Regions from separate parts of the Pandoraea sp. PE-S2R-1 genome, predicted to be linked through region 1. Evidence: predicted binding sites of a transcription regulator. Region 1 holds the regulator's gene; each other region holds the start of a gene.
What was found. The regulator LexA, encoded in region 1, represses DNA repair genes until DNA is damaged. The targets are predictions, from matches to a motif close to ACTGTATNNNNATACAGT.

Region 1 (4,189 bases):
GCGTCGGGTACCGACGAAGCCGTGCGTCTGGTGCCGCCGATCGCGATGAACCTCGAATACGCGGTGGAATTCATCGACGACGACGAACTGGTTGAAGTCACGCCGAAGACGATTCGTCTGCGCAAGCGTTACCTCAAGGAACACGAGCGCAAGCGCGCTTCGCGCGACGCGTCGTAAGGTCGTCGCCGGCGATAGGCTCGGCAGCCAATGGGAGTCTCCCGTCCGGTTGCCGATGCCAGTCTGTTGGAAAGAAAGCCGGTGCTCAGCGCCGGCTTTTTTATTTGACGCGCCCGTGCGTTTTCGACCCGGCCGAGTCACTTTGTACGTTCCCACTTCACATCAACCCCCTCGATCTAGCTATTCGACATGACTGAGTTTGTTCGCACTGAGATTCGTGGCCGTATCGGTTTCATCACGCTCGCACGCCCGAAGGCGCTTAACGCACTCTCGCACGACATGATTCGTGCGATCGCCAGCGCTTTGCACGTCTGGCGAGACGATCCCCAAGTGCTGGGCGTCGTGTTGCAGGGAGAAGGCGAGAAGGGCTTGTGCGCAGGCGGTGACATTCGCTATTTCCATGAAGTCGTCAGCCGGGGTGGCGAAGCGACGGCGGGCATCATGGACTTCTTCACCGACGAATACACGCTGAACTACACCATCGCCACATATCCGAAGCCGTACATCGCGTTGATGGATGGTGTGGTGATGGGCGGTGGCATGGGGATCTCGCAAGGCGCAGCGTTGCGCATCGTGACCGAAGCCACACGCATGGCGATGCCGGAGACAGCCATCGGCCTGTTTCCCGATGTTGGCGGCGGGTTCTTCCTCGCGAATCTCGCGGGGCACCTCGGTGAATATCTCGGCATGACGGGCGCGGTGTTCGGCGCCGTTGACGCCTGCGAGATCGGTCTGGCCGACGTGGTGATGCCGCGTGCGTCGCTGTCGGCGCTATGCGAGCAACTGGCAACGGGGGACTGGCAAGATAGCGATGCCGTGCTGAATGCAGCCCGCAATTTCGCGCGCGAAAGTCTGCCGCCGGTTGGGCTGGTTCAGGGCAAGCTCGCGGCACTGCGTGACGTCATCGACACGCACTTCAGTCATGCTGACGCCACGGCAATTCTGCATTCGCTGGCGCGTGAAGCGCGTTGCGAATATGCCGGCTGGGCGCAGGAAACCGAGGACCTGCTGCGTAACAAGCGCTCACCGCTGATGGTGTGCGTCACGCTGGAGCAAGTGCGGCGTGCTCGCAAATTGTCGCTGGCGGAAGACCTGCGGGAAGAATGGCTGATGATGCGCTGCGTTTTCAATCTGGATGGGCGCACGGGTGCCGAAGGTGTTGAGGGCATTCGCGCCCTCGTGGTCGATAAAGACCACACACCGCGTTGGCAACACGCTCGCATCGAAGACGTCAAACCGGCAGACGTTGCCCGGTTCTTCGATGGCGAGCGTGGTGGTGCCGATCACCCGTTGGCAACGCTGGGCGAGTAAAAGACGCCGCGCCTACGCGCGAATACACGCGCCTACACCGCTGCCTGACAAAACTGCTCGCCAACGGCCTGATCGAGTTTGCGACAGATGTCGGCGATGCTGCCGACCATCACGATGTGCGAGACGTCACGATAGACGCGCACATCGTCATGCGCGTCGCGGCGTGTCTGCAATTCACGCACATTTCGCGATGCCTTGACCGCTTGCGCAGCGGGGCAGGCGCGACGCGCAGCCGAACTGACAACGGAAGCGATAGCGCGGGGCAGGGCGGTGGTGCGGGTACGCGCCGGGACCGTGTAAGAACGTGCGATGGCCGGTGCGGCCGCGAACGGTCCGGACAAGGCCGACAGGCCATACACCGCAGACAGACGCGCCTGCGCTGAGGCGGTGGCCGTGCGAATGCGAGGTTGACCGAGGGACGTGCGCAGCAAACCAAAGAGTCGAGCCATGATGCGTTTCCTTCTTCCAATAGCGGTTGGAGAGAGGTGTCCTGTCGCATCGCTTCACAAATCGCAGGCGCAGCAGGGCACGGGCGCCGGACCCAGCCCGGCGCAAATCAGCGTTACTTGATCGTCAGGGAATGGCGCGCGACGTGAAGTCGTTGCGCGCCTTTGGCTTGCGCCTAGAGATCGTTATTGCGAATCAGGCCGACCGCGATCCCTTCCAGCGCAAAATCACCACTGCCTTCGTTGACGTTGATGTTCTCGAAGTCAGGGTTCTCGGCAATCAGCTCCACGCCGCCCTTCACGCGGTGGAAGCGCTTGACCGTGACGTCGTCGCCGATACGCGCCACGACGATTTGTCCTTCGCGCGCATCTGCGGCTTTCTGCACGGCCAGCAGATCACCGTCGAGAATGCCGGCATCGCGCATCGACATCCCGCGCACTTTCAGCAGGTAATCGGGCTGACGGGCAAACATGTTCGGATCGCACTGGAAATTGCGTTCGATATGCTCCTGCGCCAGAATCGGGCTGCCTGCGGCCACGCGCCCGACGAGCGGCAGCGAGAGTTGCATCAGCCCCATATGCGGCAGCGTGAACTGATGCACGCCGCCCGCCTCATCGAGACGTTTGAGCCGGATGCCGCGCGATTGCCCGGCGGAAAGCTCGATCACACCCTTGCGCGCCAGCGCCCGCAGATGTTCCTCGGCCGCATTGGCCGAAGAGAAGCCCAGCTCGGCGGCAATCTCTGCGCGTGTCGGCGGGAAGCCGGTGCGCTCAATGGCCTGGCGAACCAGTTCGTAGACCTGCTGTTGACGTGCGGTAAGTTTGATCATGGCATCACTGTATGGAAGCACAGGTGGCTGTATTTTTATACAGTGTTTCCAAAAGCGCAAGCGAAAACTTCAAGTACTTCATGAGCTTCGCGGTCAAATACCCCGATTTCTGCCGCAAACCGGTGCCTCTCATCCCTCAGCACAAAATCTCTAATCCTTATTCCGGTATAAACAAAAGCCAAAATATTATTTTTAATTATTTAGCCGCCCCCCTAGACTGGCCTCCTACCACACGAAAGCAAAAAAGGAGCGAAAGTCATGAGCATTGCAGCACGGGGTTCGAAAGCTAAGAAACTGGCGACCGCACTGGGCGCTATCGCACTGTCCGTCGGCATGACGGTACAGGCACAAGCGGCAAGCTTTTCGCTGCTCAACGTGTCGTACGACCCGACGCGTGAGCTTTATGCCGATTACAACAAGGCTTTCGAAGCCCATTACAAACAGACCACGGGTGACACCGTCACGCTGAAGGCCTCGCACGGCGGTTCGGGCAAGCAAGCCCGCACGGTGCTCGATGGCGCACCGGCCGATGTGGTCACGCTCGGTATTTCTGCCGACATCGACGAACTCGCGCAAGCCGGTCTGGTGAACAAGGACTGGCAGAAGCGCCTGCCGGACAACGCCACGCCGTACACGTCGACCATCGTGCTGCTCGTGCGCAAGGGCAACCCCAAGAACATCAAGGACTGGGACGATCTGGCCAAGCCGGGCATCAGCGTCGTGACGCCGAACCCGAAGACGTCGGCCGGCGCCCGCTGGAACTACCTCGCCGCATGGCTGTTCGCGCTCAAGGCACCGGGCGGTAATGAACAGAAGGCGCAGGACTTCGTCAAGGCGATCTACAAGAACGTGGGCGTGCTGGACTCGGGCGCACGCGGCGCGACGACGACGTTCGTCGAGCGCGGCATCGGCGACGTGCTGATCGCCTGGGAAAACGAAGCGCTGCTGTCGGTGAAGGATCTCGGTCCGGACAAGTTCGACATCGTGGTGCCGTCGTCGTCGATTCTGACGGAGCCGCCGGTGGCCGTGGTTGACAAGAACGTCGACAAGCATGGCACGCGCAAGGTGGCCGAAGCCTACCTCCAATGGCTGTACTCGCCGCAAGGGCAGGAGATTGCCGCGAAGCACTTCTATCGTCCGCGTTCGCCGGAAATCGCCAAGAAGTACGCGTCGCAGTATCCGAAGCTCAAGTTGTACACGGTGGATGCCGATCTCGGCGGCTGGACCAAGACGCAGGCCAAGCACTTCGCTGACGGCGGCATCTTCGATCAGATCTACACCAAGAAGTAATTCAGAAAAAAAGGAACGAAGGGGACCATCGCATGAGTACCGCACTGTTTCCAATCTGGCGTAAGCCGAGTGCATTGCCGGGCTTCGGCCTGACGATGGGCTACACCGTGGCGTACCTGAGTCTGGTCGTGCTGG
Region 2 (4,189 bases), on a different contig from region 1:
CCGGCGTCGCAAACAGCGGCGGCTGGGCCGAGCGCCGTGTCATCGGCTCCTGCGCCTGCACCGCGGCTGCGCTCAGACCAGCGGCCACGGCAAGCGTGAGTGTCAGGAAACGGTGAAGGCAGGACATCGACATGACAAAAGCTCCAGAAGATAGACGGTAAACCTTAACCCGGCCATTCTACTGGTGTGTAACGCGCACAGCGTCGTACATTACAATGCACTACACATGCCCGCCTCCCCCCGCCGGCCTTCCCCATGTTGACGACGTCTCTGCTCGCGATCACTGCCCTGCTCAGCTTCATGATGTTGCTGATCATCGGCTCGCTGGTACGCTCGCGCGTCGCGGGAGTGCGCGAGTGGTGCTGGGCCAACGTGGCGGTGCTCATCTCGTTGCCACTGTTCGCCCTGCGCGGCCACGTCCCCGACTTCCTTTCGATTCCCGTTGCCAACGTCATGCTTGGCGGCGGCCTGCTGCTCTATTACGCCGGTTGTGCCCGCTACCTCGGCCAGTCACCGCACTGGCCGGTGCTCGGCGCGTCGCTCGGCGTGTTGGCCGGGTCCATGTTGTTCTGGTTCTACGGCAGCGAGAACACACAGTTGCGGGTCGTCATTGTCTCGGCGTATCACGCGGTGGTCCTGCTCGCCACGGCCGTGCTTATCATGCGGCACATCCCGCCACGGCGGCATCCCTATAACTATTGGCTCACGGCGGGACTCGCCACGGCATTTGCCATCGGACACATCGTGCGGGGTGCCGTGTTCGGCTGGGCACCCGCGCCCGGCCCCGAGCTGATGGGGGCGTCGACGTTCAACGCCGTCATGCTCACCATCGGCGCGGTCGTCATGCCGGCGATGACGATGGGTTCCGTCATGATGATTCACGACGCCATGCTGGCCACGGCGGAAGAAGCCGCCAATCGCGACTATCTGACGGGCGCACTCTCGCGCAAGCATTTCGATCTGCTCGCCCGGCAGGAGATGGCGCGGGCGCTGTCGCACGGCTGGCCGTTGTCGATCGTGGTCATCGACCTCGATCACTTCAAGCAGATCAACGACACCTACGGCCACGCGGGCGGCGACACCGTGCTGCGCGAGTTCGTCAAACTGGTGCGCGACGGTTTGCGCGAAGGCGATATCTTCGGGCGGCTGGGCGGCGAGGAGTTTGCCGTGCTGTTACCCGGCACCGATACGGCGGGTGCCATTCGCATTGCCGAGCGCCTGCGCGCGCAGGTGAGCCGGCATCTCGTGGCGGGGCCGTTCGGCGTCTGTCACTACACGCTGAGCGGGGGTGTCGCGACGTGGCACGAGCATGAGAGTCTGGAAGCGCTGTGCATGCGCGCCGACCGCGCCCTGTATGCCGCGAAGATCTCCGGGCGCAATCTCGTGCTCTCCGATGTACTGTCGAGCGACGAGACGGCGTCAGAGGCGGGTTGAGGCGTTAAGCGGTTAAGACCGGGCCGAATATCGACGTGCTGACGTGACTTGATGCGGGTCGGCCGCAACCGGCGTCAGTTGGCGATATCCGGGAAGAACTCGCGACGCATGCGCGCGACGTATTCCGTGAGATTCGGGTGATTGTCGATCTCGTCACGCAACAGATGCTTGAACTGCGGCGCCATCGCGCTCGCGATGAACGCAAATGCCGTGGCATCCGCGCCGCAAGGCGAATTTCCAAAGAAATACGGTTTGTCGCCGAGCAATTGGGCGGCCGCCTGAGCACCACGGGCCAGCAACTGCTGTTGCTCCGCGGGTGAGTAGCGCTGCGTGCCCTGACCTTGCAGCGTGGTGCGGATCTTGCGGCGGATGAACGATTCCGCCACCGGGCGCACCGGCCATGGAATCGACTTGAAGTACGACGCAGGACCCTTGGCGAAATTCTCGTCGTCGCACCAGCGCGCCTGCACCACATACCAATAGAAGTGATCCTCCAGCGCCTTCTCGAACATCCACGCCGCGCCACGCTGTTCGGGTGTCAGGCTGGCGTCGAAGTCGAACCCGTACTTTCGTTCGATGTGCAGGCGAATCAACGTCGAGTCCGGCACGATCTGCCCGTCGTCGTCGACAAACGGCAGCTTGCCTTTGGGGGCGCGCCGAAAGCCGCCGCGGTCCGTCTGATAAGGCAGCCCGGCCAGCTTGAGCAGCATCTGCGCTTTGATGACAAACGGGCTGGCATCGGGCAGTCCGAACGCCGGACCAAAGGTGTACAGGGTCAACATCTTGGCCAAACTCCTGCGCAAAAAGGGGATGAATACGGATGGCGCAGAGTATTACATGAGTGCGCGCCCCGGCGAACAATGTCGCGTCCACGTCACTCGCGCACTGTGATTTTATACAGTATCATGTCACCCAATCGAGGAACCTTCTCATGGAAACAATCGACTGGGATCAACTGGCGCTAAGCGCCGCCGAGCGGGATCTTGCGGGCGTCGTGCGCGAGATTGCCGCGCGTTATGCGCAGCATCACCGCACGCTCGCGGGTGAGCTGTCCGCGCGTGCCGAGGGCAATGACGCTGCCGCTGCCACCGCTGACACCGCGGCCACCACTGCCGCCAATGTCACCACTGCCGCCAATGTCACCACGACCGTCATGGCGCTCGACTGGCGCACGCTCGTGGCCATCGCCGACGAAGCCGAGGCGGACATCGGACTGCATGCGCGTCACGAGGCGTGGGTGCTTGCGCACGTGTTGCGCTTGCCGGGCGATGAAGCCCTGCGTCGCGCGGGCGAGTTGCCGGCACTCGACGCCAACGTCGACCTGCATTGGCCCGACGCGCCGACACCCGCCGTGTTCCGCGCCATCGTGGCCGCATTCGCTGGCGACGATAGCCCTGAAGACACCGCGAATTTTGCTGCGGCGAAAGGTATCAAGTCCACCCCACGTTCGTCATCGCCCCACGCCGGTGGCCCGGCATGCCCGGCCTGAATCCAGTCGATCTAGTCGATCCGGTCGACCCAGTCGATCCGGACGAGCTCGCCCGGTCGCTGTCTGCGCCGATGGTGTTCGTCGATCTTGAGACCACTGGCGGCAATGCGTTGTCCGACCGGATCACCGAAATCGGCGTGGTCGAGGTCGGACCGAACGGCATCGAGCAATGGAGTACGTTGCTCGACCCTGCCGAATCGATTCCCCCTTTCATTCAGCAACTGACCGGCATCACCAACGAGATGGTGCGGGGTCAGCCGTCGTTCGACACGCTGGCGCAAGGGCTCGCCGAACGGCTGCATGGCAAGTTGTTCGTCGCCCACAACGCGCGCTTCGATTACGGCTTTCTCAAGAATGAATTCCGTCGCGCCGGTATCCCGTTTCAGGCCGACGTTCTGTGTACCGTGCGGCTGTCGCGGCTGTTGTTTCCGGCCGCCGCGCGCCACGGGCTCGACGCGCTGATCGCACGCTTCGGCCTCGAACCGCTGGGTCGCCACCGCGCGCTCGCCGATGCCGATCTGCTCTGGCAGTTCTGGCAAAAGCTGCACACGCTCTATCAACCGGCGTTGATCGACCAAGCGGTACAGCGTGTGACCAAACGCGCCAGCCAGCCGCCACAGTTGCCGGACGAAGCCATCGACGCCCTGCCGGATACCCCCGGCGTCTATCTGTTCTATGGCGAAGGCGATACGTTGCTCTACGTCGGCAAGAGCGTCGACATTCGCGCGCGCGTGCGTTCTCACTTCTCAAGCGACCATCAGGTCGCCAAAGACTTGCGGATCTCGCAGGAAATTCGCCGCGTGGAAGCGCGGCGCACGGCGGGCGAACTCGGGGCGTTGCTGCTGGAATCGCAACTCGTCAAACAGTTGCAGCCGATTCATAACCGGATGCTGCGTCGCTCGGCCAGTCTCTATAGCTGGCAGATGGATGCGCAGAGCGACACGCCGCAACTCGTGAACGCCCGCACCGTGGACTTTGCCAGTGCGGGCACGCTCTACGGCACGTTCTCGTCGCGCAACCGGGCAGAAATGGCACTGCGGTCGCTCGCCGACGAGCATCGGCTTTGCTGTGCCCAGCTCGGGCTGGAGAAAAGCGAGGCGGGACGCCCCTGCTTCGGCTATCAGGTCAAACGCTGCGACGGCGTGTGTACCGGTGCAGCGCCCCTGGCCCCGCACACGGCGCGCCTGCGCGAAGCGCTCGCCACCCTGCAATTGCAGACGTGGCCCTACGATGGCCCGATCGCCATTGAAGAGCGCCGCGCGACTG
Region 3 (4,189 bases), on a different contig from region 1:
CGGCTTGCATGCGCAGCCCCGCGAGCGGCGTCTTCAATTGATGGGCGGCGTCGGCGATGAAGCGCTGCTGGAGCTTCATGTTTGTCTCAAGCCGCCCCAGCAGATCGTTCAGCGAATTCACGAGCGGGGCAATCTCCGGCGGCGCTTGCCGGGCTTCGAGTGGCGAGAGATCGTCGGGACGCCGCGCGCGAATGTGTTCCTGCAACGCATGCAACGGGGCGAGGCCGCGCGACAGCCCGAACCAGACAAGCACGATGGCCAGCGGCAGGATGACGAACTGCGGCAGGATCACGCCCTTGATGATTTCGTTCGCCAGTTGGCTGCGCTTGTCGAGTGTCTCGGCGACTTGAGCGAGCGCCATGCCGCCTTTCGGTTCGAGACGCGGCAGATCGACATAAGTGAACGCTACGCGAATGTCGTTGCCACCGAGGGTTTCGTCGCGAAATTGCACGACACCCGGCTGCGGGCGGTCGTCTTCATGAGGCAGCGGCAAGTCGGCGGTGCCGGCTACGAGTTCGCCCTTCGCGCCAAGTACCTGAAAGTAGACACTGTCGGTCGCGTCGGCGCGCAGCAGATCGCGCGCGGGCATGGGCAGCGTCAACGTGACTTGTCCGCGATCGGTATGGACCTGCTGGGCAAGCACGTAAGTGTTGGTTTCGAGGGCGCGATCAAAGGGGCCGTTGGCAATCGACTTGGCGACGAGATACGTCACCGCAATGCTCATCGGCCAGAGCAGCAGCAACGGCGCGAGCATCCAGTCGAGAATCTCGCCGAACAGCGAGCGGGGCGGGGGCTCGGCTTCGCGCTCGAGCGGCGCGCCGAAGCCGGGGCGCGTGAAGGGATCGGCGTAAGGGTCGAACGGGTCGGTGGTGTCGGCCGAGTCGAGCGACGGTTCTTCGATGTCGGGCGGGAAGGCGTCGTCGTATGCCGAACTTGACGAACTTGACGAACGCGACGGCCGAGAGCCGCCCGCCGTGTTCGCCGTGTTGGCATCGCGATGATGACGAAGACTCAGGCGCATAAAACCTCGGAATTTCTGGCGGGCCTTGCGTCTCTGAAGGCGCTGGTGTCCGGCCGGTGACGCTTGGCGGTCATCACGCCGGGTTCACTTGATCTGCGGCCGTCGTCCGGGTGGCATCCCGTGGGGCAGATCGCGTCACACCCCCGCGTCGCACCCCATCACGCCGCATTGGCAGGCGCGGTGGCGGGTTTTTCCAGACAGTAGCCCAGTCCGCGGATCGTCGCAATGCGCACGCCACTCGGCTCGATCTTCTTGCGCAGCCGGTGCATGTACACCTCGATGGCGTTGTTGCTCACCTCTTCGCCCCAGCCGCACAGATGGTCGACGAGCTGCTCCTTCGAGACGAGCCGGCCGGTGCGCAGCAGCAGCACTTCGAGCAGTTCGAGCTCGCGCGCCGACAGATCCAGCATCTGCTCATGAATATAGGCAGTGCGCCCGACCTGATCGAAACTGAGCGGGCCGTGCCGGATCACGGTCGAGCCGCCGCCCGCGCCGCGCCGCGTAAGCGCTCGCACGCGCGCTTCGAGTTCGGCGAGTGCAAACGGCTTCGCCATATAGTCGTCGGCGCCGAGATCGAGCCCTTTCACGCGCGCATCGACGCTGTCCGACGCGGTCAGGATCAATACAGGCAAATGGGAATTTCGTGCGCGCAACCGGCGCAGGACTTCGTGGCCAGGCAGGCGGGGCAAACCAAGATCGAGAATCAGCAGATCGAACGTCTGGGCGGACAGCGCGGAGTCGGCTTCGAGCCCGGTTTTGACGTGATCGACGGCGTAGCCTCCCTGACGCAGCGAGCGGGTCAGGGCGTCAGCCAGAATGCTGTCATCCTCTGCGATGAGAATTCGCATGGGCGTGATAGGCTTGTTAGGCACCGGAGCCTGACGGCTGCGGCGTGTCTCCTGTGATGTTGCGGCGCGTGGTTCGCGGCTTTTTTTGTCGTTTCGGCGCTTTCGGACAACAGGCACTTGCCAAAAGCACTGTTTTTTTATACAGTGCTGGCATTCACGCCTCACTCGAGCCGTCTCGCTCATCATATCAAAGGACGATTCATGGAAGAAAGCAAGAAAGGGTCTGCCAATCTGTCGGCCGAGAAGGGCAAGGCGCTCGCCGCTGCCCTCGCGCAGATCGAAAAGCAATTCGGCAAGGGCTCGATCATGCGTCTGGGCGACAGCGAGGTCGAAGCTGACATCCAGGTCGTCTCGACCGGCTCGCTGGGTCTGGACATCGCGCTCGGCGTCGGTGGCCTGCCGCGCGGCCGTGTGATCGAAATCTACGGCCCGGAATCGTCGGGCAAGACGACGCTCACGCTGCAAGTCGTGGCGGAAATGCAAAAGATCGGCGGCACCTGCGCGTTCATCGACGCAGAACACGCCCTCGACGTCGGCTACGCCAGCAAGCTGGGCGTTTCGGTCCCGGAACTGCTGATTTCGCAGCCGGACACCGGTGAACAAGCATTGGAAATCGCCGACGCGCTGGTGCGTTCGGGCTCGATCGACCTCATCGTGATCGACTCGGTGGCGGCCCTGGTGCCGAAGGCCGAAATCGAAGGCGAAATGGGCGACTCGCTGCCGGGCCTGCAAGCCCGTCTGATGTCGCAGGCGCTGCGCAAGCTCACCGGCACGATCAAGCGGACGAACTGCACGGTTATCTTCATCAACCAGATCCGGATGAAGATCGGCGTGATGTTCGGCAACCCGGAAACGACGACGGGCGGTAACGCGCTGAAGTTCTACGCCTCGGTGCGTCTGGACATCCGCCGTATCGGTTCGATCAAGAAGGGCGACGAAGTCGTTGGTAACGAAACCCGCGTGAAGGTCGTCAAGAACAAGGTGGCGCCGCCGTTCCGCGAAGCCATCTTCGACATCCTGTACGGTCAGGGCATCTCGCGCGAAGGCGAAATCATCGATCTGGGCGTGACCGCGAAGATCGTCGAAAAGTCGGGCGCCTGGTATAGCTACAACGGCGAGAAGATCGGCCAAGGTAAGGACAACGCGCGCGAATTCCTGCGTGAAAATCCTGACATCGGCCACGAGATCGAAAACAAGGTGCGTGCATCGCTCGGCGTGACGGCGATCAACGAGACCGGCGAGATCGAAGCAGACGACGAGGTCTGATGACCCCCGAGTCAATACGGCAACGCGACGCTGATACGGCGTCGCGTTGCCGTTTTTGTTTGTTGTTTTGCTTTTGCCGTTCTGGTCTCGTTTTGGTCTCGTTCTAGTCCTATCCGCGCGCTCTTTTCATGATCAATCGACGTCCTCCCCGCAACCCGCAAGATCCGCCGCCTCCGCCGGGTGACGACGCGGTGGCGGTCAAGCGCTCGCGAAAACCGGTGCTCAGTCTCAAAGGCCGCGCCATGGGCTATCTGTCGCGCCGGGAATACAGCCGTGCGGAATTGCGCCGCAAGCTGATGCCGTACGCCGATGCCGAGGACCCCGAAGCACTGGATCGTCTGCTCGACACGCTTGAGGCCGAACGCTGGTTGTCCAACGAGCGGTTTGCGGAAAGTGTGGTGCACCGCCGCTCGTCGCGGCTCGGTACGTCGCGTATCGTCGGCGAACTCAAACAACATCAGGTCGACCCGGACACCGTCTCCGCGCTGGCCGAGCAATTGCGCGAGACTGAGTTGTCCCGCGCGCGTGCCGTCTGGCAACGCAAGTTCGGCGAAGTTGCCACCACCCCCGAGGCGCGCGCCAAGCAGATGCGCTTTCTCGCATCGCGTGGCTTTTCGCGTACCGTTATCAGCAAAATCGTACGGGGCGCCGACGAATTCCTGGACGACGACTGAGCCGCATCCGGCGAGCGCAAAAAATGTTTCTCATGAATAGGCGGCCATTCATCGGCAATGTGCGCCGTTCGTGAGGGCTTGCGAGGCACGTCACGTGACGTATGACGCGGCACGGAAACTCGCATGACACCTTGGTTGCGCGCTTATCGGGTTGTGGCGTCGCACCATGCTCGCCGCGACCTCGAAATTCGCATAACCCGACCGATGGGTCGGGTAATCGAGCCTTATGCAGCGGGCGTCTGCTGCACTGCGGCAGAAGACTTCGTGGCCTATGCTAGAATCAAGGTCTTTCTGCGTTCATGCATTGCACACTCTCGCATGCCGCTCTCTGAGCCCGCCCCTCGTACCCTGCGTCACCGCCGCACGATCGCTGTCGAAGC

Region 2: the regulator LexA is predicted to act here: its motif matches at 2,319-2,336, upstream of CDV44_RS26730 (DUF2471 family protein).
Region 3: the regulator LexA is predicted to act here: its motif matches at 1,998-2,015, upstream of recA (recombinase RecA).

Annotation. Positions count from the first base shown of each region.
Region 1 covers NZ_NGUR01000012.1:103,809-107,997, reverse strand. The annotation lists gene typA (translational GTPase TypA) at 1-177, shown strand, start outside; gene CDV44_RS15650 (enoyl-CoA hydratase/isomerase family protein) at 367-1,488, shown strand; gene CDV44_RS15645 (hypothetical protein) at 1,521-1,937, opposite strand; gene lexA (transcriptional repressor LexA) at 2,111-2,764, opposite strand; gene CDV44_RS15635 (sulfate ABC transporter substrate-binding protein) at 3,023-4,054, shown strand; gene cysT (sulfate ABC transporter permease subunit CysT) at 4,087-4,189, shown strand, end outside.
Region 2 covers NZ_NGUR01000019.1:119,184-123,372, forward strand. The annotation lists gene CDV44_RS26715 (DUF4019 domain-containing protein) at 1-133, opposite strand, end outside; gene CDV44_RS26720 (GGDEF domain-containing protein) at 256-1,434, shown strand; gene CDV44_RS26725 (glutathione S-transferase C-terminal domain-containing protein) at 1,509-2,216, opposite strand; gene CDV44_RS26730 (DUF2471 family protein) at 2,366-2,923, shown strand; gene CDV44_RS26735 (exonuclease domain-containing protein) at 2,911-4,189, shown strand, end outside.
Region 3 covers NZ_NGUR01000005.1:178,456-182,644, forward strand. The annotation lists gene CDV44_RS02040 (sensor histidine kinase) at 1-1,021, opposite strand, end outside; gene CDV44_RS02045 (response regulator transcription factor) at 1,180-1,869, opposite strand; gene recA (recombinase RecA) at 2,071-3,135, shown strand; gene recX (recombination regulator RecX) at 3,264-3,809, shown strand; gene CDV44_RS02060 (DUF2889 domain-containing protein) at 4,128-4,189, shown strand, end outside.